Regions from separate parts of the Arthrobacter sp. 8AJ genome, predicted to be linked through region 1. Evidence: predicted binding sites of a transcription regulator. Region 1 holds the regulator's gene; the other holds the start of a gene.

The links. The regulator HspR, encoded in region 1, represses chaperone genes until heat shock. The targets are predictions, from matches to a motif close to AAGTTGAGTCNNNNNGACTCAACTT.
Region 2: a site for HspR is predicted at 10,117-10,141, ahead of clpB (ATP-dependent chaperone ClpB). Genes of this name have one in related genera too.

The regions. Positions count from the first base shown of each region.
Region 1 is NZ_LR733289.1:577,372-589,261, reverse strand. It holds gene BACI349Y_RS02680 (aldehyde dehydrogenase family protein) at 1-288, shown strand, start outside; gene BACI349Y_RS02675 (hypothetical protein) at 361-747, opposite strand; gene BACI349Y_RS02670 (heat shock protein transcriptional repressor HspR) at 953-1,378, opposite strand; gene BACI349Y_RS02665 (DnaJ C-terminal domain-containing protein) at 1,394-2,365, opposite strand; gene BACI349Y_RS02660 (nucleotide exchange factor GrpE) at 2,448-3,149, opposite strand; gene dnaK (molecular chaperone DnaK) at 3,153-5,021, opposite strand; gene BACI349Y_RS02650 (ArsR/SmtB family transcription factor) at 5,196-5,519, opposite strand; gene BACI349Y_RS02645 (MFS transporter) at 5,617-6,864, shown strand; gene BACI349Y_RS02640 (hypothetical protein) at 6,883-7,179, opposite strand; gene BACI349Y_RS02635 (TetR/AcrR family transcriptional regulator) at 7,273-8,019, opposite strand; gene BACI349Y_RS02630 (NAD-dependent epimerase/dehydratase family protein) at 8,154-9,074, shown strand; gene BACI349Y_RS02625 (MMPL family transporter) at 9,093-11,294, opposite strand; gene BACI349Y_RS02620 (MarR family winged helix-turn-helix transcriptional regulator) at 11,497-11,890, shown strand, end outside.
Region 2 is NZ_LR733289.1:317,708-329,597, reverse strand. It holds gene BACI349Y_RS01570 (S-(hydroxymethyl)mycothiol dehydrogenase) at 1-830, opposite strand, end outside; gene BACI349Y_RS01565 (hypothetical protein) at 1,146-1,460, shown strand; gene purF (amidophosphoribosyltransferase) at 1,519-3,189, shown strand; gene purM (phosphoribosylformylglycinamidine cyclo-ligase) at 3,186-4,331, shown strand; gene BACI349Y_RS01550 (VOC family protein) at 4,378-5,154, opposite strand; gene BACI349Y_RS01545 (alpha/beta fold hydrolase) at 5,278-5,673, shown strand; gene BACI349Y_RS01540 (DUF3073 domain-containing protein) at 6,216-6,449, opposite strand; gene BACI349Y_RS01535 (septum formation family protein) at 6,721-7,401, shown strand; gene clpB (ATP-dependent chaperone ClpB) at 7,445-10,087, opposite strand; gene BACI349Y_RS01525 (sulfate/molybdate ABC transporter ATP-binding protein) at 10,242-11,318, opposite strand; gene BACI349Y_RS01520 (ABC transporter permease) at 11,315-11,890, opposite strand, start outside.

The DNA of each region.
Region 1 (11,890 bases):
GAACAGTTTGGCCCGGCCCTGCCGATCATCCGCTACAGCACCATCGACGAAGCAGTGGAAAAGGCAAACGGACTCGACGTCGGACTCGGCGCCTCCGTCTGGTCCCCGGACCTGAAGACCGCCCGCGAGGTCGCAGCCCGGATCCAGGCCGGCACGGTGTGGATCAACCGGCACGGCGCCGTTGACCCCCGCATCCCGTTCGGCGGAGCCAAGCAGTCCGGTTACGGCGTGGAGTTCGGCGTCGAAGGCCTCAAAGCGCTCGGCGTCCCCCAGGTCATCAACGGCTGATCGGGACTTCAACGGCGGGGGTCCCGCATGCAACCCGCATGCAGGACCCCGCTGTACTGTTTGCCGGTGTTGCTAGCCCATGGCCGGTGCGGTGGACGTCCGGCCGGCGAACTGCCGGCGGGCCCAGCGGGCGAGCTTCTTGCCCTTGCCCTTCCACCAGTTGTCCTCGTCCTTGTTGTGGTGGAAGCGGAAGACGATGGCCACCAGCACGAACATGCCCATCACCACATCGATCCAGGACGACCTCACCAGGGCCATGAAGACGGTCAGGGCGTTGGCCATGACCGAGGGAATGGCCAAGGTCCGGAAGACGGTGCTGGCCACGAAGCGCCGGTGCGACCTCGGGACGGACAACTCGCGGACCATGTCGAAGCAGACGCAGACCACCACGATGGTTTGGCCGATGGCCAGCAGGACCTGGCCCGGCATGGAGCCGCTGAAGGCAGCCACGGCTTCCATTCCCGGGCTCACGGCCGGGCCTTGCTGTTAAGAGCTTTGCTGAGAACTTCAAACACGGAAAACCCCCAGAACTTGCGGAACCATCGCCGCTGATCCGGCGATGGTTCCATTCAAGTTTCAGGGGGCTTTTCCGTCACGAGTAGTGGGTACTCTAATTTCGCGGAACGCCGGAAGGCGGTACCTGCCGGGCCCTGCTGGCCGGCTTCTACTGCCCGATGGCCCGCGGCCGCCAGACCACCATGGCCTGGGACCTCGGCCGGGGCCGCTGCCCCCGCGCCAGGCTCACCACGTCACCGGCGGCGCCGGCGGCGAAGATCCGTGAATCCACCGCCCGCGGACGGCGGCCCAGTTCCTCGGTGAGTTCCGAGATCCGGCTTTGCAGCGCGGCCACCTGGTTTTCGAGTTCCAGGATGCGCTTGATCCCCTCCAGCGACACACCCTCGTGGGACAGCCGCTGCACTTCGCGCAGCATGTTCACGTCCCGCTGCGAGTAGCGTCGGGACTTGCCCGGGGCACGGCTGGGCTTGACGATCCCGAGCCTGTCGTACTGCCGCAGGGTCTGCGGGTGCATGTCCGCCAGCTCGGCAGCCACGGAGATCACGAAGATCGGCTGGTCAGCACTGATGTCCACGGCTCACCTCCGCTCCTAGAGCCGGGCCTTGGCTGCCAGGCCCTCACGGACATCCGCCGACGACGTGGCCTCGGCGAACGCCTTGACCGCAGCTTCGGCATCCTTGTTGAGATTCTTGGGAACCGCGACGTCGATGGTCACCAGGAGGTCGCCCGTGGCCTTGGACGTCTTCACGCCTTTGCCCTTGACCCGCAGGGTACGGCCCGACGGCGTGCCCGCCGGAACGCGCACCTTGACCTTCTCGCCGTCGATGGTGGGAACCTCGATGTCCGCTCCCAACGCAGCCTCCGGGAAGGTGACGGGTACGTGGATGCGGAGGTTGTCGCCGTCGCGCGTGTAAAAGGCGTGGGGCTGGACGGAAACGGACACCACCAGATCGCCGTTGCCGGCCGCACCGGGCTGGCCCTTGCCGCGGACACGGACCTTCTGCCCGTCCTTGATGCCTGCCGGGACACGGACGTCGATGACCTCCCCGCTGGGCTCGCGCAGGCCAATGGTGGTGCCGCGGATGGACCCGGCGAAGGAAATGCTGGTGGAGGCCGTACGGTCGGCACCCTTTTGCGGGGTGCGCTGGAAGCCGGGTGCGCCGCCGAAGCCGCCGAAGAGGTCAGCGAACTCGGGCGGGATCCCGCCGCCTGCGGGGTTGAATCCGCCCGCATGGCGTCCGGTGTTGCCGGTGAACAGGCCGCCGAACATGTCCTCGAACCCGCCGTTGCCGCCCGCGGCACCGCCCGGAGCAAAGCGGGCACCGCTGCCCATGGCCCGGATGGCGTCGTACTGCTGGCGTTCGTCGGGATCCGAGAGCACCGAATAAGCCTCGGAGATGTCCTTGAACTTCTTCTCGGAAGCAGCGTTCCCCGCATTCGTATCAGGGTGGTGCTGCCGCGCAAGCTTCCGGTAGGCCTTCTTGATATCGGCTTCGGAAGCGTCCTTGGCAACACCAAGGATCTTGTAAAAGTCCTTGTCCACCCAATCCTGGCTAGCCAATGGCGTTTCCTTTCAAAAGTTAGGGGCGGTGGTTGAGCTTGTCGAAACCTGGGTTCCAACAAGCTCAACCACCGGGGTAATGCTACGCAGGGACAGCGACGATGACCTGGGCTGCGCGGAGGACGCGTTCTCCTGATTTGTAGCCTGAGCGGAGGACCTGGCTGACGGTGTCAACCTCGATGTCCTCGCCGGGCTGCTGGATCAGGGCCTCGTGGATCGTGGGATCGAACTCCACGCCGGTCTCGTTGATGCGGACCAGGCCGTAGGTCTTCAGCGCGTTCTCCAGTTTGTTGGCGATCGCGGCGAAGGGACCATCGGTGAGGTCACCGTGCTGCCGGGCGGCGTCGACGTCGTCCAGGACCGGAAGCAGGGAGTTCAGGACGCCGATGACGGCCATTTCCCCTGCCACGGCGCGGTCGCGTTCAACCCGCTTGCGGTAGTTGACGTACTCAGCCTGGAGGCGGAGCAGGTCGTTGCGCAGTTCGGCTGCCTCGGCGTTGCCGGTGGACCCTGCCGGAGCCCCCTGGGCCACGGATTCCTCGGCCGGCACGTCCACGCCGTTGAGAATCTCCTCGGCCTGGGCCAGCGCGTCGCCGTCGGAATCCGCTGCTCCGGGCTGGGCCCCGGCCCCGGGGTCGGACTGGCCGCCCTCGGGGTGCCGGGCCTGCCCGGTCACCGGGTCAACCTTGCGGTGGTCCCGGATGACCGGCTCCTGGCCGTTGCCGTGCGCGTTGTGCTGGCCGGCGGATGCGTTGTGCTCTTCCTCGTTACCGTGGTGCGGCATGGGTTACTTCTTCGCTTCGTCTTCGTCGATGATCTCGGCGTCGACGATGTCCTCGTCCGAGGAACCTGCCGAAGCTCCGGCGGCACCCTCAGCGCCGGGAGCGCCTGCGCCGTCCGGGGAACCTGCCTGGGCGTAGATGGCCTCGCCGAGCTTGGTCTGGGAAGCCTGCAGCTTCTCGAACGCGGTCTTCACGGCGGCATCGTCGGTGCCTTCGAGGGCCTTCTTGAGGCTGTCGACGTCGGCCTGGACCTCGGTCTTGACCTCTTCGGGCAGCTTGTCCGCGTTGTCGGCGATCAGCTTGTCCACGGAGTAGGCCAGCTGCTCGGCGGTGTTGCGGGTGTCGGTCGCCTCGCGGCGGGCCTTGTCCTCGGCTGCGTGCTCCTCGGCGTCACGGACCATGCGGTCGATGTCTTCCTTGGAGAGGCTGGAGCCGCCGGTGATGGTCATGGACTGTTCCTTGCCGGTGCCCTTGTCCTTCGCGGAGACGTGGACGATGCCGTTGGCGTCGATGTCGAACGTGACCTCAACCTGGGGAACGCCGCGCGGCGCCGGCGCGATGCCGGTCAGCTCGAACGTGCCCAGCGGCTTGTTGTCCCGGGTGAACTCGCGCTCGCCCTGGAAGACCTGGATGGCCACGGACGGCTGGTTGTCGTCGGCCGTGGTGAAGGTCTCGGACCGCTTGGTGGGGATGGCGGTGTTGCGCTCGATCAGGTGCGTCATCACGCCACCCTTGGTCTCGATGCCGAGGGACAGCGGGGTGACGTCGATCAGGAGGACGTCCTTGCGCTCACCCTTCAGCACACCGGCCTGCAGGGCTGCGCCGACTGCCACGACCTCGTCCGGGTTGACGCCCTTGTTGGGCTCCTTGCCGCCGGCCAATTCCTTCACCAGCTCGGACACGGCGGGCATACGGGTTGAACCACCCACCAGCACGATGTGGTTGATGTCGGAAAGCTTGATGCCGGCTTCCTTGATGACGTCGTGGAACGGCTTCTTGGTGCGCTCCAGCAGGTCCTTGGTGAGGTCCTGGAACTTGGCGCGGGTCAGCTGCTCGTCCAGGTGGACCGGGCCGTCGGGGGTGACGGACAGGTACTGGAGGGAGACGTTGGTGCTGGACGAGGAGGAGAGTTCCTTCTTGGCCTGCTCGGCTGCTTCACGGAGGCGCTGCAGGGCGATCTTGTCCTTGGACAGGTCGATACCCTTGACCTTGAGCTGGTTCAGCAGGTAGTCAACGACGCGCTGGTCCCAGTCGTCGCCGCCCAGGCGGTTGTCACCGGCGGTGGCGCGGACCTGGATGGTGGAGAAGTTGTCTTCGTCCTTGCCGACTTCCAGCAGGGAGACGTCGAAGGTACCGCCACCGAGGTCGAACACCAGGATGAGTTCGTCTTCCTTGCCCTTGTCCAGGCCGTAGGCCAGTGCTGCGGCGGTGGGCTCGTTGACGATGCGCAGGACGTTCAGGCCTGCGATCTCGCCGGCTTCCTTGGTGGCCTGGCGCTCGGCGTCGTTGAAGTAGGCCGGGACGGTGATGACGGCGTCGGTGACCTTTTCACCCAGGTAGGACTCGGCGTCGTTCTTCAGCTTCATGAGGATACGGGCGGAGATTTCCTGCGGGGTGTACTTCTTGCCGTCGATGTCCACCTTCCAGTCGGTGCCCATGTGGCGCTTGACCGAAGCGATGGTGCGCTCGATGTTGTTGACGGCCTGGCGCTTGGCGATCTCGCCAACCAGGACCTCGCCGGACTTGGAGAATGCAACGACCGACGGCGTGGTGCGGCCACCCTCGGCGTTGGCAATAACGGTGGGCTCGCCACCTTCGAGAACGGAGACGACGGAGTTGGTGGTTCCGAGGTCGATACCTACTGCACGTGACATGTGTTGCTTCCTTCTTTCCTTGGAAACTGGTTGGCGCCCTAAGCATTGAGCGTTCTGCACTCAACTCTACTCAGCCGCCAAAGGATGTCAACACAAGTTGAGTGAACTAGGCTCAACTTTGCTCAGGGCGTACAACAGCGCACGACGGCGGCACGCGCCGGCGGGGCGGAGGCGTCAGTCCGCGCCGGGCGCATCCAGGACTGCGGCGAGCAATCCGGGGAACCGGGCATCAAGGTCCTCGGCGCGCAGGGTCAGCCTGCGGCCGCGCCCGTTGGCCTCGTTCCGGATGATGCCTGCCTCGCGGAGCACCTTCATCAGGTGGGACTTGGTGGACTTGGGCATCTCCGGATTGCCGAGGGTGCATTCGGCCATATCGAGGGGGCCGGCACGGAGCTGGCGCGCGATTTCCAGCCGGTCGGGATCGCTCAGGGCGAAGAGCACACTGGGCAAGTGGAGGTCCGCGCGTTCGGGATGGGTGAGGTTCGCCGGTGTAGCCACGGTTCGACTTTAGTTGAACCATCGTGGACATGCCAGTAGTCTGAGGTTTCGATTATTTTCGAACCAACCACACCCCCAATGCAGAAGGCGGCATGTTGTGACGCACCCACCCGCAGTCCGGCCCAGAGAGTCGCACCGGCGGCTGGGTTTCGTCCTCATTGCTGCCGCCACGGCAGCCATGATGGCCGGAGCCAGCGCGCCGTCCCCGTTCTACCCCACCCTGCAGGAGCAGCTGCACCTGCTGCCGGTGGCCACCACCGGGATCTTCGCCGTCTACGCCGTGGCCCTCCTGGCGGCCCTGCTGGTCTTCGGTTCCATCTCCGACCACCTCGGCCGCCGCCCGGTCATCAGCGCGGCATTCCTCCTGCTGGCCGGCAGCGTCGTGACCTTCCTGGCAGCCGATTCGCTGGCGATGCTGCTGGCGGCCCGCGTCCTCCAGGGGGTGGCCAGCGGCATCCTCCTCACCACGCTCTCCGCGGCCATCGCCGATCTGGAACCGGAGGATGACCCGGGCTCCAGCGCCGCCTGGAACACGGTGGCACCCCTGGGCGGCCTGGCCCTGGGCGCGCTGGCATCGGGCCTGCTGCTGGACCTCCTCGCGGAGCCCCGCGTGCTGGTGTTCGTCTCGCTCTCGGTCCTGTACGTGGTGTTCGCCGCACTGGTGTGGGCCTGCCCGGAAACCTCACCCCGCACGTCCGGGGCGGCGGCTTCACTCAAGCCGCACCTGACCCTGCCGCCGGCCGCACGCCGCGCATTCCTCACCGGCGCCCCGGCCGTTTTTGCCGGCTGGGCCACGGGCGGGCTGTACCTCTCCCTTGGCGCCGCGATCGTGCACACCACCTTCGGCATCCGGGAGCATCTGTGGCAGGGCATGGTAATCACCATCCTGGCGGGGACAGGAGCCGCGTCGGCGGCCTTCCTGCACCGCTTTGGAGCCCGCACCATCACCATTTTCGGCACCACGGCGCTGGCCGTGGGGACCGCACTGTCGCTGCTGGCCCTCGGCCTGGATTCGTTTGGCCTGTTCCTGGCCGCTGTGGTGGTGGCAGGCGCCGGTTTCGGCACTGCCTTCATGGGCGTCATCCGGTCCATCAGCCCCCTGGTGGAGGATCATGAACGCGCCGGGACTTTTGCCTCGCTCTTCGTCGTGGCCTACACGGCCTTCGGCGTTCCGGCGGTGCTGGCAGGCCTGCTGGCCCCCATCCTGTCCCTCCCGGTCACCACCTACGCCTATGGCGGCCTGGTGACGGTCCTGGCTGCGGTGGCAGCCATCAGCCGCGCCCGCAGCAAGGACGCCCAACCCGCCAAGGAGGACAGCCTGGTGGCGGCGGACGCCGTCGGGTAAGGGGATCCCTGCGGGTGCCTACCGGCCGGAGTCGGGGCGCCCATGCAGCGGTCCGCGCTCCTCATCGGTCGCCTGCACCTGACCGTCGGTAAGGCCCTCGCGGACGGCACGCTCCGTCCGGGCGCCTCCGGTGGTGCCGGCGTCGCCGTAGTCGCCTTCCTCGTATTCGCCATCCGAAACGTCCCGGTCGGGCTCGTTGAGGGTCCCGGCGTCGCCGTAATCCCCGTCGACGTACTGGCCGCCTTCCCCCTCCAGGCCGGGTGCGCTGCTGCCCTTGCGGGGCTCCTCGGCTGCAACTTCAGGATTCTCAGTCATGGTGCATCTCTCCTTTGAGGCTCCGCGTCCGTCCGGGCGCACTGGCAGTCTATCGACGGGGCGGGCGCACCAACAGGGCCCGCGCGGGCTGCGTCAGGAGGGCTGCGCCGGCAGGCCCGCGGTCCCCGCCAGGACGGCGAGGTGATGGCCGAAGAGTTCATGCGGCGCCCGGAAGGTGTCCGGCCCGTACTGGTTGAACACTTCGAAGCTGACGGCACCGAAAAGGGAGCTCCACACCAAAACGCCCCGCGCCACCAGCTCGTCCGGGATAGCCAGCCCGAATTCCCGGCGGATGGCCTCCAGGTCGGCGGCCAGCGTGGGCGGAAGCTGCGGGGATGGTCCCACAACCGCCAATTGCCCCGCCCGGGCGGCGGCGTCCAGGATGCCGATGAGGCTGACGATGACGCGCGTGCCGGGACCCGTGGTGCGTTCGGCCGGGGCGTTGTAGCCGGGAACCGGACTGCCGAACAGGAGCGCATAGCTGGCAGGCTCGCGCAGGGCCCACGTCCTGACGGCTCCGCCCAGGGCCAGGAACCGGCCAAGATGGTCACCCTCCGGGGCAGCCGCAACGGCCCCGTCGACCTCGTCCCCCAGTTCACCGAAGGCATCGATAAGCAACAAGGTGAGCAGCTCGTCCCGGCTCTCCACATAGCGGTAGACGGCGGAGGACACCACTCCCAGATCCCTTGCCACGGCCCTCAGGGAGAGGGCGGCCGCACCGTCGGTGGCCAGGTGCTGCCGGCCCAGCCGGACAATGTCCGCCACCGTCTGCGACCGTGCGCGCTGCCGGGGCGTCAGGGGCCGGGGCTGGTCGGCGGCTGCTCCGCGGGCATCATCCATGACCCCAGCATGCCATAAACGAGAGCGTGGGAAGCTAAAGAGAGCACTGCTCTTGACTCTGCCAGCCTGGGCGCGCATCCTTGTTTTCGAGAGCACTGCTCTCAACTACTGAAAGGGAGACGGAAGTGCCTGACATATATGTGGTGACCGGGGCAGGACCGGTGGGGTGGACGGTAGCGGAACAATTGGCGGACCGGGGACGGCAGGTGCGCATCCTGACCCGGTCGGGCAGCGGACCGGACCACCCGCTCATCGAGCGCATCAGCGGGGACGCGAAGGACCCGGCGGTTCTTCGCACTGCCCTTGCCGGCGCCAAAGCCGTCTTCCACTGCATCCACGGCTCGGCATACACCGCGGCCGCGTGGCGGGCAGAGCTGCCTGCCGCCGAACAGGCAGTCCTCAGCGCCGCGCAGGAGGTGGGCGCCGTCGTCGTCTTCCCTGAAAGCCTCTATTCCTACAGCGAGGCGGACCGCGTGGTCACTGAGGCCGGCCCGCGCAGGGCCACCGGAGGCAAGCGCGGTGTGCGGACGGACCTGCTGCAGGCGCGCGAGGCCTCGGCCACGCCCACGGTAAGCGTGGTGGCCGGCGACTTCTTTGGGCCGCGCGTCCGGATGGCGCACGCCGGCGAGCGCATGGTGGCCCCGGCCCTTGCGGGAAAGAACGTCAGCGTGATGGGAAGCGCCCGCCAGCCGCACTCGTTCACCTACGTACCCGACCTGGCCGGCGCCATGATCGCGGCCGCGGACCAGCCGTCCGCCTGGAATGCCGTGTGGCATGCCCCGACGGGGCCGGCGCGCACGCAGAAGGAACTTGCAGCGGCCTTCGCTGCGGCGGCGGGACGGCCCACCCCGAAGGTGCGCGTCCTTCCCGGCTGGACCATCCGGACGGCGGCACTGGTTTCAGCCGGCGCCCGCGAGCTGGCGGAGATGCTGTACCAGTTTGAGCGGCCCTTCGTCATGGACTCCGCAGCTTCCGAGGCAGCGCTTGGAGTCAGCCACACGCCGCTGGATACGGCTGCTGCCGCCACCGTGGAATGGTGGCGGCAGCAGCGGTAGGCCGGCGGAACGCAGGGGCTAACGGGCGGGAACCTCTTCCCGGGGCTCGACGCCGGGCTCCCGCGGCTGCACGGCATGCCGGCCATCCGTCCGTCCCAGCTTGCTGGGCCACCAGATCTTCGGCCCGATGTCGTAGGCCAGGGCCGGCACCAGCAGCGAGCGCACCAGCACGGTATCGAGCAGGACGCCGAATGCCACGATGAAGGCCAGCTGCACCAGGAACATGATGGGGATGACGCCGAGGGCGGCGAAGGTCGCGGCCAGCACCACGCCGGCCGAGGTAATGACGCCGCCGGTCACCACCAGGCCACGCAGGATGCCGGGCCTGGTGCCGTGCTTAAGCGATTCCTCGCGGACCCGGCTCATCAGGAAGATGTTGTAGTCCACGCCCAGGGCCACCAGGAAGACGAAGCCGAACAGCGGAACGGTGGCGTCGGCTCCCGGGAAACCAAAGAGGTTGTTGAACACGAAGGCCGAGACTCCCAGTGCGGCCGCGTAGGAGAGCACCACGGAGAGCACCAGCAGGACCGGGGCCACGATGGAGCGCAGCAGCAGCATCAGGATGAAGAGGATCACCACCAGGACCACCGGGATGATGACCAGCAGGTCGCGCTGGGCGGTGGTGTTGGTATCCAGGGCGGTGGCAGTCACGCCACCCACCAGGGCGCCGGGATCAACGGCCTTCACCTCGGTGCGCAGGGCCTTGATGGTCTCCTCCGCTTCCAGCGAGTCCGCGGCGTTCTTCAGCGTGGCGTTGATGAGGACCTTCCCGTCCCGGACGTCCGGTGCGGTGGGAGCGCCCGGGGCTCCGGTGATGGGCACGCTGCCGCGGCCCAGCAGGTACGCCTCGCCCACGCCGTCGTCGGCTTTCACTTTGTCCAGCACCTCCGCGGCTTTGCGCTGGTCGGCAACCACGACGGCGGGGCTGCCGCTGCCGGCGTCGAAGTGTCGGGCCAGCGCATCCTGGCCGTCCACGGCGTTGGATGCGGTGAGGATGACGTCCGTCTGCGGCACACCGTTGGCTTTCAGCTGGAACAGGCCGCCCGCGGCCACGAGGAGCAGGAGGACCGAGGCGACCCAGACGGTCCTTGGCCGCCGCGAGACGAGCGAGCCGGTGGCCCGCCACAGGCCCTTCTGGCCCTCCAGTCCGGTGACCAGTTCGGGTTCGCGCTGGTCCGCGGGGAGGAGCTTGGGGCGGAAAGGCCAGAACGCGGCGCGGCCGAGCAGTGCCATGAGGGCGGGCAGCAGGGTCAGCGCGGCGAACAGGGCGCACAGGATGCCTGCGGCGGCCACCGGGCCCAGGGCCTTGTTGGAGTTCAGGTCGGAGAAGAGCAGGCACAGGAGCGCGATGATCACGGTGGCGCCGGACGCCAGGATGGGCTCAAAGGATGCTTTCCAGGCGGTCAGGACGGCAGCCGTGCGGTTGGTGGTGTGGGTAAGGGCCTCGCGGAAGCGGGCCACGAAGAGCAGGGCGTAGTCCGTGGCGGCACCGATCACCAGGATGGAGAGGATGCCCTGGCTTTGTCCGTTGAGCTGGATCCAGCCGGCCTTGGCCATGCCGAACACCAGCAGGATGGCCGCACAGAGCGCGAACACCGAGGTGAGCAGGACCATGACGGGCAGCAGCAGGGACCGGTAGACGACCAGGAGGATCACGAACACGGCGGAGAGGGCCACGAGCAGGAGGATGCCGTCAATGCCGCCGAACGCGGCGGTGAGGTCAGCCGCCAGCCCGGCGGGACCGGTCACGAAGGTCCGGGCACCGTCCGGCGCCGCCTCTTCCACCGCGGCCCGGAGTTCCTTGACCGCGTCCTTCAGTTCTGCGGAGGATCCGATGGGGACCACGAACTGGACGGCCTTGGCGTCCTTGGACGGAATCGGGCCAATCACGGTGCTGCCCAGCTTGAGGCTCTCCAGGCCGGACTTCAGGGTGGCCAGTCCGCCCAGCTGCTGCGGCGTGAAGGCCTGGTCCTGCTCGATGACGACAATGCCGGGAACCTCATCGGAGTCCCGGAACTTCGCCTGCCAGTCCTGGGCCTCGGTGGCCTCGGCGCTGGCGGGCAGGAAGGATGCCTGGTCGTTGGAGGAGACCTCTTCCAGGCGGCCAAAGGTGGGGCCGCCTACCCCGGCCAGCCCCAGCCATGTCAGCACCAGGACAACGGGGACCAGCCAGCGCAGCCAGAACGGAACGCGTTCCCTGCCAACTTTTGAGCGTTTCATGATGCCTTCTATGGTGAGCGTGGGGAGTACTATTTGTTCCAGCATAGATTATCTCCATAACAGAGATAAATGCCAGTCAAGCTTTTTCGGGTTCGCCCCCTACCCGACAGCGGCGGCAGCCGGCGATGCCCGGCGCTGGAGTAATATCCGTCAGGACGCCGGCGCAGGAAATGGGCCGGGAACAAAGACAAGGGAGGTGGAGATGGCAGAGACGAATGCTCCCCAGCCATCCCCCTTCGAGCAGGCGGGGCCGCAGTTCGGCCATCCGCTGCTCCGGATCCTGCAGGAGTTCACCATCGAGGCGAACCAGTACGTGGATGCCGCCGGGGACCGCAAGGACATGCACCGCACGGACATGAACGCACTCGCCGTGATCATGCGCCACACCGCCAGGGGCAACGTGGTGACGCCCGGGCTGCTGCGGAAGGAACTGAACCTTAGCTCCCCCGCCACCACGGCACTGATCGACCGGCTGGACAACTCCGGGCACGTGGTCAGGGAGCGGCACAGCACGGACCGGCGGCAGGTCCAGCTGAAGATGACCCCCAAGGCCTTCCAGGAGGGCGGCGCCATCTTCGCCCCGCTGGCGCGGCACA
Region 2 (11,890 bases), 260 kb from region 1:
AGGACCACGCGGCCGGCAAGGTCGCGGGCGTAGAACGCCTGCTTGTACGTTTCGGGACGGCCGACGGCGTCAATCACCACGTCAGCGCCGTTGCCTCCGGTGAGGGCCCGGATGGCCTCCACTGCGTCCTCCTGCTTGGAGTTCACGCCATGGGTGGCGCCGAGGGACTTGGCCATCCCGATCTTGTTGTCGTCGATGTCAACGGCGATGATCGTCGTCGCACCCGCCAACTTCGCGCCGGCGATCGCGGCGATGCCCACACCGCCGCAGCCGATCACTGCTACGGATTCCCCGCGCTTGACCTCGCCGGTGTTGATCGCGGCGCCAATGCCGGCCATGATGCCGCAGCCCAGCAGGCCCACCGCGGCCGCGTCGACGTCGGGGTCCACCTTGGTGCACTGCCCGGCAGCCACCAGAGTCTTTTCCGCGAAGGCACCGATGCCCAGCGCCGGGGAGAGGACCGTGCCGTCCTCCAGGGTCATTTTCTGGGTGGCGTTGTGGGTGTTGAAGCAGTACTGCGGCTGGCCCTTGGCGCACGCCCGGCACTCGCCGCACACGGCGCGCCAGTTCAGGATGACCCGGTCACCCGGCGCCACGGACGTCACGTCCGGACCCACTGCAGAGACCACACCGGTGGCCTCATGGCCCAGCAGGTACGGGAAATCATCGCCGATGCCGCCCTGCTTGTAATGCAGATCCGTGTGGCAGACACCGCAGGTCAGGATGTCCACCAGCGCCTCCCCCGGGCCCGGATCCGGCACCAGGATGGTCTCCAGCGACACCGGGGCGTTCTTCTCCCGGACAACGACGGCTTGAACTTTATGGACCATGGTTCTTGTGTTCCTTTCCTGGATCCGGCCGGATCCGGTGAGTCGGCACCAAGTGCCAATCTAGCCGACATGCCACCTCCGGGGACCACGTCATTGCCGCAAAGCTGGACGCGCGTCGAATTGCGCATGGCACAACTTGTTGCGCATAGTGCTCACAGCAGAATATGACACTGGCCACACTTTGTATCAATAGATATATCAGTTACAGCCTTCGTGGCTATCAGGATCGAGTCCTGGATTCGGCGCGTGTCTCCAGGGACGGACGGCGACGGACCCGTTACACCCGCTGTTTCGTCCGGCAGTAGGCTGGATGTCATGGCTTTTCACGAAACCCCTGCCGAGCGGCGCGAAGTGACCGTCCGCCGCGCACCCAAGTACGTTCCTTTTTTGATTGTGGGTGCCCTGGCAGGCATTATCGCCGCCGCAGTGGTGGCTTACGCGCTGCCCGGCGACGCAACCTTCGACCCCGGCGCCGTCTTCGGATTCTTCATGGTGATGTTTGCGGCTGGCGGCGCCCTGCTTGGCGCCCTGCTGGCGCTGGTCCTGGACCGCCGCAGCGTGAGGCGGCAGGAACGGGCCGTCGTGGAGGCCGTCCCGGACTCGGAACCGGACACCGATCCCCAGGGCTAGCCGGGTCACAAACTGAAGCGGGGGAAAGTCATACCCCATAACGTGCGATAATCGATCAGTGGCACGCGGCGATGGCAAACTTTCCCATGATCTTCTTCCCGGCGAAAAAGGACCCCAGGATGCCTGTGGCGTCTTCGGTGTTTGGGCACCCGGTGAAGAAGTAGCAAAACTTACCTATTACGGGCTGTATGCACTGCAGCACCGCGGTCAGGAGTCGGCTGGCATAGCCACCAGCGACGGCAAGCGGATCAACGTCTACAAGGACATGGGCCTCGTATCCCAGGTCTTCGACGAGACCACGCTGAACACCCTGACCGGGCATCTGGCCGTGGGCCATTGCCGCTACTCCACCACCGGCGCCAGCCACTGGGCCAACGCGCAGCCCACCCTGGGCGCCACCTCCACCGGCACGGTGGCCCTGGCGCACAACGGCAACCTGACCAACACCGCCGAACTCAACGCCATGATCACGGAGCGCAACGGTGGGCAGCTCACCGGCGAAATGAAGCAGGGCAACACCTCGGACACCGCACTGGTCACCGCACTGCTGGAAGGTGAGCCGGGCAAGAGCCTGGAAGAGACCGCCACCGAGCTTCTCCCCAAGATCAAGGGCGGCTTCTGCTTCGTCTTCATGGACGAAGGCACCCTTTACGCAGCCCGCGACACCTACGGCATCCGCCCGCTGGTCCTGGGCCGCCTGGAACGCGGCTGGGTTGTCGCCTCCGAACAGTCCGCACTGGCCACCGTGGGTGCCAGCTTCATCCGCGAGATCGAGCCCGGCGAGTTCATCGCCATCGACGAAGAAGGCGTGCGGTCCAAGAAGTTTGCAGAGCCGACGCCGGCCGGTTGCGTTTTCGAGTACGTCTACCTCGCCCGTCCGGACGCCGCGATCGCCGGCCGTTCCGTCTACGAGTCCCGCGTGGAGATGGGCCGCCAGCTGGCCCGCGAAAACACCCACGAAGCGGACATCGTCATCCCCGTCCCGGAGTCCGGCACCCCTGCAGCCGTGGGTTACGCCGAGGAATCCGGCATTCCGTTCGCACACGGCTTCGTCAAGAACTCCTACGTGGGCCGTACCTTCATCCAGCCCTCGCAGACCCTCCGCCAGCTGGGTATCCGGCTCAAGCTCAACGCCCTTGAGTCCGTGATCCGCGGCAAGCGCGTGGTGGTGGTCGACGACTCGATCGTCCGCGGCAACACCCAGCGGGCCATCGTCCGGATGCTCCGGGAGGCCGGCGCCGCCGCCGTGCACGTCAAGATCTCCTCCCCGCCGGTGCAATGGCCCTGCTTTTACGGCATCGACTTCGCCTCCCGCGCCGAACTGATCGCCAACGGCGCCACCATCGAAGAGATTTCGCAGGCCATCGGCGCCGACTCGCTGGCCTACATCTCCGAGGACGGCATGATCGGCGCCACCCGGCAGCCGCGCGAACGCCTGTGCACCGCCTGCTTCACCGGCAAGTACCCCATCAAGCTTCCGGACGCGGACAAACTGGGCAAGAACCTCCTGGAGCGCACCGACCTGGGCGGCCTCAAGCCCTCCCCGGCGGCCCTTCCCGGGGAAACGGCCGCCCTGGCTGTCGACGCCACCGAGGACCCGGCGGAAAAGGCCGGCGCCACGGGCTGCGATCCCGGCCCCGACTCCGAATTCGAGAACCTGCTGACCGAAGCCGACCTCGTGCCCGACGTACACGCCGCCACCAGCGCCGACAAAAAGGACTCCGTATGACCTCCGCCAGCCCCGCCGCAGACAACGCCGGCATCACCTACGCGTCCGCGGGCGTGGACGTCGAAGCCGGGGACCGCGCCGTCGAGCTCATGAAGGATGCCGTCAAGGCAACCCACAACTCCTCGGTGATCGGCGGGGTGGGCGGCTTCGCCGGCCTCTACGATGTCTCCAGGCTGCTGACCTACAAGAAGCCGCTGCTGGCCACCTCCACGGACGGCGTCGGCACCAAGGTCGCCATCGCCCAGGCCATGGACATCCACGACACCATCGGGTTCGACCTGGTGGGCATGGTGGTGGACGACATCGTGGTGGTGGGCGCCGAGCCCCTGTACATGACCGATTACATCGCCTGCGGCAAGGTGGTCCCCGAGCGCATCGCCGGCATCGTCCGTGGCATCGCCGCTGCCTGCTCCGTGGCCGGCACAGCCCTGGTGGGCGGCGAGACCGCCGAGCACCCCGGCCTGCTGGGCGAACACGAATACGACGTCGCCGGTGCAGCCACCGGCGTCGTGGAAGCCGATGCGCTGCTGGGGCCGGACCGCGTCCGCGCCGGCGACGTCGTGATCGGCATGGCCTCCTCCGGCCTGCACTCCAACGGCTACTCCCTGGTCCGCCGCGTCATCAACCACGCCGGCTGGGCCCTGGACCGCCAGGTCTCCGAACTGGGCCGCACCCTGGGTGAGGAACTCCTGGAACCCACGCGCGTCTACGCGGCCGACTGCCTGGACCTGGCCCGTACCTTCCCGGTCAGCGCCGGCGCGGCCGTCCACGGTTTCAGCCACGTCACCGGTGGCGGCCTTGCCGCCAACCTGGCCCGCGTCCTCCCGCAGGGCCTGGTGGCCACGGTGGACCGTGCCACGTGGGAACTGCCCGCCATCTTCAAGCTGGTGTCCGAGCTGGGCAACGTTCCGCTGGCCGACCTGGAACGTACCCTGAACCTCGGCGTGGGCATGGTGGCCATCGTGTCCCCCGACGCCGCGGATGCCGCCGTCGCGCGCCTGAACGAACGGGGCCTGCCGTCCTGGATCATGGGCACGGTCACCGAGGACTCAGACTCCATCCTCAAGTCCGGACCTGACTACGTCCAGGGCGCCAAGGGTGTGGACGGCGGCGCTGTCCGCCTGGTCAACGCCTACGCCTAAAGCTTTCTTTGAGTGCTCCCCTCCACCGGCGGGGAGCACTTGGCGTTTAAGCGGCGGTCTGGATCAGGTTGAGGACGCCGCCCTGCGGGTCCCTGATGGTGGCGAGTGACCCGTCGGCGGGACGCTCGTCCGGCTCGACGAGGACCTCTCCCCCCGCTGCCTGGACGGCCGCTGCCGCCGCGGCAACGTCTGCCGTGCCGAAGTAGATCTGCCAGTCCGCTTCGTCGCCCTCATCGGCAGGGATGATCCCGGCCACCTCATTGCCGTCGACGAGCAGCGTGCTGTAGCTGCCGCCGTCGTCCTGCGGGTACTCGGTGACCTCATGCCCAAAAAGCTGCTGGAAGAAGCCGACGGCGGCCTGGGGCTCGGGCGTGAAGAGTTCCGCCCAGGCCAGCGCGCCCGGCTCGTTGAATAATTGGCTGCCGTAGTGGCTTCCTGCCTGCCAGATGCCTGTGGTTCCGCCTCCGGGAGGGGCAAGGAAGCCCAGAACACCGGTATCGCCCACCGTCTCCGGCCCGAATTCGGCGGCCCCTCCTGCGTGGGCAGCCTCCTCCAGTACATCCGCAGCGTCTGCGGCGGCGAAGTAGACGTTCCATTTTGCGGAGGTGCCGGCCTGCAGCTGCAAGGGGCTTTGCGGTGCAATAGTGGCCACCAACCGGCCACGGATAAAGGCCTGCGCGTAGCTGCGGCCGTCCGGGGTGGGAAAGTCCTGGAACGTCCAGCCGAAGAGCCGCCCGTAGAAGTCCTTGGCAGCCGCAACATCCGGGGTCTGCAGATCCGCCCAGCAGGGTTCGCCGTGACGGTATCCCTCAACTAATGCCATGCAGGCAAGGCTACACGGACCCCTTGAGCAGCAAAGGGGTGAGGGGCACAATAGCCTCCACACAACTGGGCTCAGGGATCAGCGGCATCATCGGGAAAACGTCGATCCGGAACGGGAGAACACATGGCCGGCATCGTAGATATCAATGGACACCCGACATGGTTGGAGGACCGCGGCGGCAATGGCGCTTCACTGCTGCTGCTGCACGGCGGCCTCAGCAACAGTGATGCCCTTCTTGGCACTATTGGCGCCGGACTCGCGGAACACTACCGGCTCATCGCCTTCGACCGCCCCGGCCATGGATACACCGCCGACACCGATGCCGACTTCCACTACAGCGATATGGCGCGGGAGGCAGTCAGCGTCCTCGAGAAGGTGGCCGCCGGCCCCGCCCACCTCGTCGGCTGGAGCGACGGCGGCATCATTGCCCTCCTCGTGGCACTGGCGCGGCCGGACCTGGTGGCGAAAATGGTGGTCATCGGCACCAACTACCACGTGGACGGGCATCCAGCCCGTTGACATGGACCCGGACTCGCCGGTGTTACAGGAGCTTGGCCGGGCCTACGCCGAGCGTTCTCCTGACGGACCCGGGCATTTTGAGGCGGTAGCCCGGAAAGGCATGCAGCTGATCAGCACCGAGCCTTCGCTCACTACGTCCCAAATCTCGAGTATCCAGCAGCCGGTGCTGGTGGCGGTGGGGGACGACGACATTGTGACCCTGCCGCACACCATCTCCCTGTATGAGGCTTTGCCCAATGGGCAGCTGGCGGTGATTCCGGGGCGTCCCATGGCCTGCCGCTCGAGCAGCCTGCCACGCTCACCAGCCTTATGCTCCCATTCCTGGCAGCCGAAGGTCCTCCCCGGACGCTCATGCCCGTCAGGCGCCGCGCGCATTAGCCGGGAACGGCAAAAGGTCCATTGGGGCACACCGGAAACAGGTGTGGCCCAACGGACCTTTTTTGACTGCGGTCAGCACCGATAGCGCTGCAGAAGAAGCAGCGAGGCGAAGATTATTGAGACCGGCGTGCACTGCCTAAAGAGGCAGCCGCTGCCGGCGACAACTAGCCGATGCGACGGTTGTCTACCTCGTCGTCATCGTCATCCAAATCATCCGCGTACTTATCCACATAAGCCGAATAGTCCGGTTCAACCGGCTCATTCGAGTAACGGCTCGTCGAACGACTGCCCGGACCCGTCAGCTCACGCTGAAGTGCCGAATAGTCAGTGTTCGGGGAGTAGTACTTAATGTCCCGAGCCTGCTTGGTAGCTTTTGCCTTTTGACGGCCGCGCCCCATGGCGTGACCCCCTTTTGTACTTGGACCGGAGGTGGTCACCTTGGCGATCGGTGAGGCCCCGGAATGTTTGGTCAATTTGTCGTACACCTAGATTACATGCTTTCGGCGGGCCCTGCTTGCCGCCTCATGGCCCGGACGCCCGCGTGGGGTAACATCACGCACCTGCGCCCGCGGGATTCCGGGATTTTTCTTCGGTAGAGTCACTTAAGAACTGCCGATTTTGTGTGGCCTTTGGCGAGCCGCGGTACCAAACCCAGGAGGATGCGCACCCGTGAACCACCAGGACATCCCGCCGAAACCAGCCTTGCCACCGCGGACCGGAAGCCTGCCAATAGTCAAGGGCGGGGACGCCGGTTCGGCGCCCGCTCCGGAGTCTGTAACCTGGTCCCAGCCGCGCCAGGATCCCGGGCCGGAAAGGCGGGCCAACAGGAGGCCTGCGTTCTGGAAAGCGTTCCTCATCGTCGTCATCCTCGCCGTGGCCGGCTCGCTGGCATGGCTCGCCGTGTGGCTGAACTCCGCTCCCGGCACCGACACTGCAAAAAGCGCAGCGCCGGGCGTGCTGCAGACCGCCGTCACTCCGCCGGCCACTCCCCAGCCCCTGCCCCGCGACGGGGTTGCGCCGGCAGCCTACGCGGTAGGTGACTGCTTCAAGGACTTTGATCCCCAGGCCCTGGCGTCCACGGTGGTGCCCTGCGACACGGGCCATTCGGCGCAGTTGGTGTCCACGCTCCACTACCCGGACAGCGCCAAGTATCCGGGGGCTGACCCGCTCAAGGCCAAGGCGCTGGAAGTCTGCCAGGCAGCGAAGCTCGGCCCGGCGGCCAAGCAGTTCCAGCTGAACTACCAGCGCAGCTTTCCCAGCAACACCAGCTGGGAGTCCGGGGACCGCAGGGTGGATTGCTACGTCACTGCCGACGGCGGCAACGTGATCAACGCGAGCGTGCTGCCCTGACGGTCAAACCGCCAGGGCCGCACTCCCCAGCCCTGCAGGCCGGCTAGTCCTTCCGCCGCACTGAGAGGCCGGAGCTCGGGGCACCCGTCAGCGTGTCGACGTTGCCCTCGGTGAGTTCGCCCAGGTCAGCGGCGGTGTCAACCACCACGGTGTCGCCGTCGCTGATCCCACCGGCAAGGATGGCCTTGGCCAGCCGATCGCCGATCTCACGCTGCACCAGGCGCCGCAGTGGCCGGGCGCCGTAGGCGGGGTCGTAGCCGGACAATGCCAGCCACGCCTTGGCGCCGTCGGTGACTTCCAGGGTGAGACGCCGTTCGCGCAGCCGCCGCCCCAGCTCTTCCACGTGCAGCTCCACAATGTGGGCCAGTTCGTCCACCGTGAGGGCGTCGAACAGCACCACCTCGTCGAGCCGGTTGAGGAACTCCGGCTTGAAGGATGCGTTCACCGTGGCCATAACGGCGTTGCGCTTGGCCGTGGCGTCCAGGGACTGGTCCACCAGGAACTGGCTGCCCAGGTTGGAGGTCAGCACCAGGATCACGTTGCGGAAGTCCACGGTGCGGCCCTGCCCGTCGGTGAGGCGGCCGTCGTCGAGCACCTGCAGGAGGATGTCGAACACCTCGGGGTGCGCCTTCTCCACCTCATCCAGCAGCACCACGGAGTACGGACGGCGGCGGACGGCCTCGGTCAGCTGGCCGCCTTCCTCGTAGCCCACGTATCCCGGAGGGGCCCCCACCAGGCGGGCGACGCTGTGCTTCTCGCCGTACTCGGACATGTCGATACGCACCATGGCGCGTTCGTCGTCGAACAGGAAGTCCGCCAGCGCCTTGGCCAGCTCGGTCTTACCGACGCCGGTGGGGCCCAGGAACAGGAAGGAGCCGGTGGGGCGGTTGGGGTCGCTGATGCCGGCCCGGGCACGGCGTACCGCGTCGGACACTGCGGTCACGGCCTTGGCCTGGCCGATCAGGCGCCGGCCCAGCTCCTCTTCCATGTGGAGCAGCTTCTGGCTTTCACCCTGCAGCATGCGGCCGGCCGGGATACCGGTCCAGGCGGAGATGACCTCTGCAATGTCCTCCGCGGTGACTTCCTCCGCCACCATCTGCGCGGACTTGTCCGTCACGGCGGCCTCGGCTTCCGCGGCGGCGTTCACCTCGCGTTCAAGGGCCGGGATTTCCCCGTAGAGGATCCGGGACGCAGCCTCCAGGTCGCCCTCGCGCTGGGCCTTGTCAGCGGCGGAGCGCAGTTCGTCCAGCTTCGCCTTCAGGTCACCCACCCGGTTGAGGCCGGCCTTCTCCGCTTCCCAGCGGGCGTTCAGGGCCGAAAGCTCCTCTTCCTTGTCCGCCTTGTCGGCGCGGAGTGCCGCGAGCCGCTCCACGGATGCGGGATCGGATTCTCCGGACAGTGCCAGTTCCTCCATGGTGAGGCGGTCCACCTGGCGCCGCAACTGGTCGATCTCCTCCGGAGCGGAGTCGATTTCCATGCGGAGGCGGGACGCTGCCTCGTCCACGAGGTCGATGGCCTTGTCCGGAAGTTGACGCCCTGTGATGTACCGGTTGGACAGCGTGGCGGCGGCTACCAGGGCTGAGTCGGCGATGGAAACCTTGTGGTGCGCCTCGTAGCGCTCCTTGAGGCCGCGGAGGATGCCGATGGTGTCCTCCACGCTGGGCTCGCCCACGTACACCTGCTGGAAGCGGCGTTCCAGGGCCGCGTCCTTTTCGATGTTTTCGCGGTACTCATCCAGGGTGGTGGCACCGATCAGGCGGAGTTCGCCGCGGGCCAGCATGGGCTTGAGCATGTTGCCGGCGTCCATGGAGGAATCACCGGTGGCGCCTGCACCCACCACGGTGTGGATCTCGTCGATGAACGTGACCACCTGCCCCTCGGAGCCCTTGATCTCCTCGAGGACCGCCTTCAGCCGTTCCTCGAACTCGCCGCGGTATTTGGCGCCGGCCACCATGGACCCAAGGTCCAGGGAGATGAGCGTCTTGCCGCGCAGGCTTTCCGGGACGTCGCCTGCCACCATCCGCTGGGCCAGGCCTTCGACGACGGCGGTCTTGCCCACGCCGGGCTCGCCGATCAGCACCGGATTGTTCTTGGTGCGCCGGGAGAGCACCTGCACCACGCGGCGGATTTCGGAGTCGCGCCCGATCACGGGGTCCAGTTTGCCGGCGCGGGCCATGGCGGTGAGGTCCGTTCCGTACTTCTCCAGGGCCTGGAAGGTGTTTTCGGGGTCCGGGCTGTCCACCTTTCGGTCGCCGCGGACTCCGGGGAGGGCAGCGAGCAGAGCCTCCCGTGAGGCACCGGCTTCACGCAGCAGGCGCGCAGCAGCATCATTGCCGGCGGAGAGGCCCACCAGGAGCACCTCGGTGGAAACGAAGGAATCGCCCAGCCGGTCCGCTTCCTCCTTGGCGTGCTGGATGGCCTGCAGGGCGGGGCGGGACAGCTGCGCCTGCTGGCTGGAGCCGCCGGAAGTGGCGGGCAGGGCCTTGATGGCGCTGCTGGCCTGGACGCTGACGGCATCCGGGTCCGTGCCCGTGGCCTTGAGGAGTGCGACCGCCACACCCTCCCGCTGGTCCATCAGCGCTTTGAGAAGGTGGGCCGGTTCCACCTGGGGGTTGCCGGCCGTCGAGGCGTTCATTGCCGCCGCGGAAAGAGCCTCCTGGCTCTTGGTGGTGAATTTGACGTCCAAAGAGAGCTCCTTTCGGGGGCTTGTTGACTAAGTTGAGTGTACTACGCTCAACTTTGCGCGGCGAGGTTCCCCTGCCATGTTTGCCCACGGCGTAACAGCTGTCCAGAGCCGGAAGTCCTTCCCGCCCACCGGCCCGCACCGGCGGGTCCTGGCGCTACGTGCCGTACACGGACACGGCGGCGGCCTTGACCACGAAGTGCACCGTCATCCCGGGAGCAAGGCCCAGGTCCGCCGAGGCAGCCGGCGTGATGTCGGCGGCGAGGCTGCCGGCGCGGACGCGGATCTGGTCGCCATGGGGCTCGAGGTCGGTGATGGTGACGGCAAACGAGTTCCGCGGGCTTCCATGCGCGTCGTCGAGGAACACAGACACGGCCGACGGCGGGAACACGGCCACGCCCGGGCCGCCCGGCCCGGGCAGCCGGCCGGGTTCCCCGGAGCCGCCCAGATCTTCGTCGTGCCCCGCGATCCGCAGGCCCTGGCTGGTGCGCACACCGGCGCCGTCGAGGGTGCCGGGAATGAAGTTCAGTCCGGCAAGCCCGGCAGCAAAGGAGCTGCGCGGGCGTTCCAGCACGGCACGCGTGGGACCCTCTTCTGCAACCTTCCCGTCTTCCAGGATGACCACCCGGTCCGCAAGGACCAGCGCGTCCAGGACATCGTGCGTGACGATGATGGCCTGCCGGCCCGCGAGGACCCGTTTGAAGAGGCGGCGCAGCAGCGGTGCGGAATGGATATCCAGGGCGGTCAGCGGCTCATCCAGCAGCAGAAGTGCGGGGTCGGCGGCGAGCGCGCGGGCCACGGCAACACGCTGGGCCTGGCCGCCGGAGAGTTCGGCGGGACGGCGCCCGGCGAGGTGTTCCGCTTCCACCTCCGCCAGCCAGCGCAGGGCACGCTCCTTCGCGTCCCGCTTGGGGACGCCGGCGCTGCGCGGCCCGAATGAGACGTTGTCCACCGCGCTCAGGTGGGGAAACAGCAGGGGCTCCTGGGCGAGCAGGGCGGTGCCGCGGTGATGAGGAGGCACCCAGGAGGGCTTTCCGCCGTCGAGGTCAAAGAGCGTCCTGCCGTTGAGTTCGGCGCGGCCGCTGTCCGGCCGCAGCAGGCCCGCGATGCTGGCCAGCAGGGTCGATTTGCCGGCGCCGTTGGGTCCCATGACGGCCACCGTTTCACCCGGCCGGACGGCAAGGTCCACGTCGAAACCCCGCCCGGCCACGGCCGCCTGGAAGGACAGCGTCACCGGACGTCCCCTCCGGCCGGTGCGGCCGTCGTCGTCCGCTGCCCTGCTCCGGCACGGGCCGCTGCCGGCTGCCGGTATGCGAGCGCCACCACGGCGACAGCGACGGCCACCAGCACCAGGGAGAGCGCGACGGCGGCGTCCGGGTCCGTTTCCCGCTGCAGGTAGATCTCCAGCGGCAGCGTCCGGGTAACCCCCTGGAGGCTGCCCGCGAACGTCAGCGTGGCGCCGAACTCGCCCAGGCTGCGGGCGAAGGACAGGACCGCGCCGGAGGCCAGTCCGGGCAGGACCAGCGGGAGCGTGACGCGCCGAAAGACGGTGCCCGGGCGCGCGCCCAGCGTTGCGGCCACGGCCTCGTAGCGGGAGCCGGAGGTGCGAAGCGCCCCTTCCAGGCTCACTACCAGGAAAGGCAGCGCCACGAACGTCTGCGCCAGGACCACCGCCGTCGTGGAGAAGGCGATGCGCAGCCCGAGCACCTCCAGGGTCTGCCCCAGCAGCCCTTGGCGGCCGAACGTGTAGAGCAGGGCGATGCCGCCCACCACCGGGGGAAGCACCAGGGGCAGGAGCACCAGCGC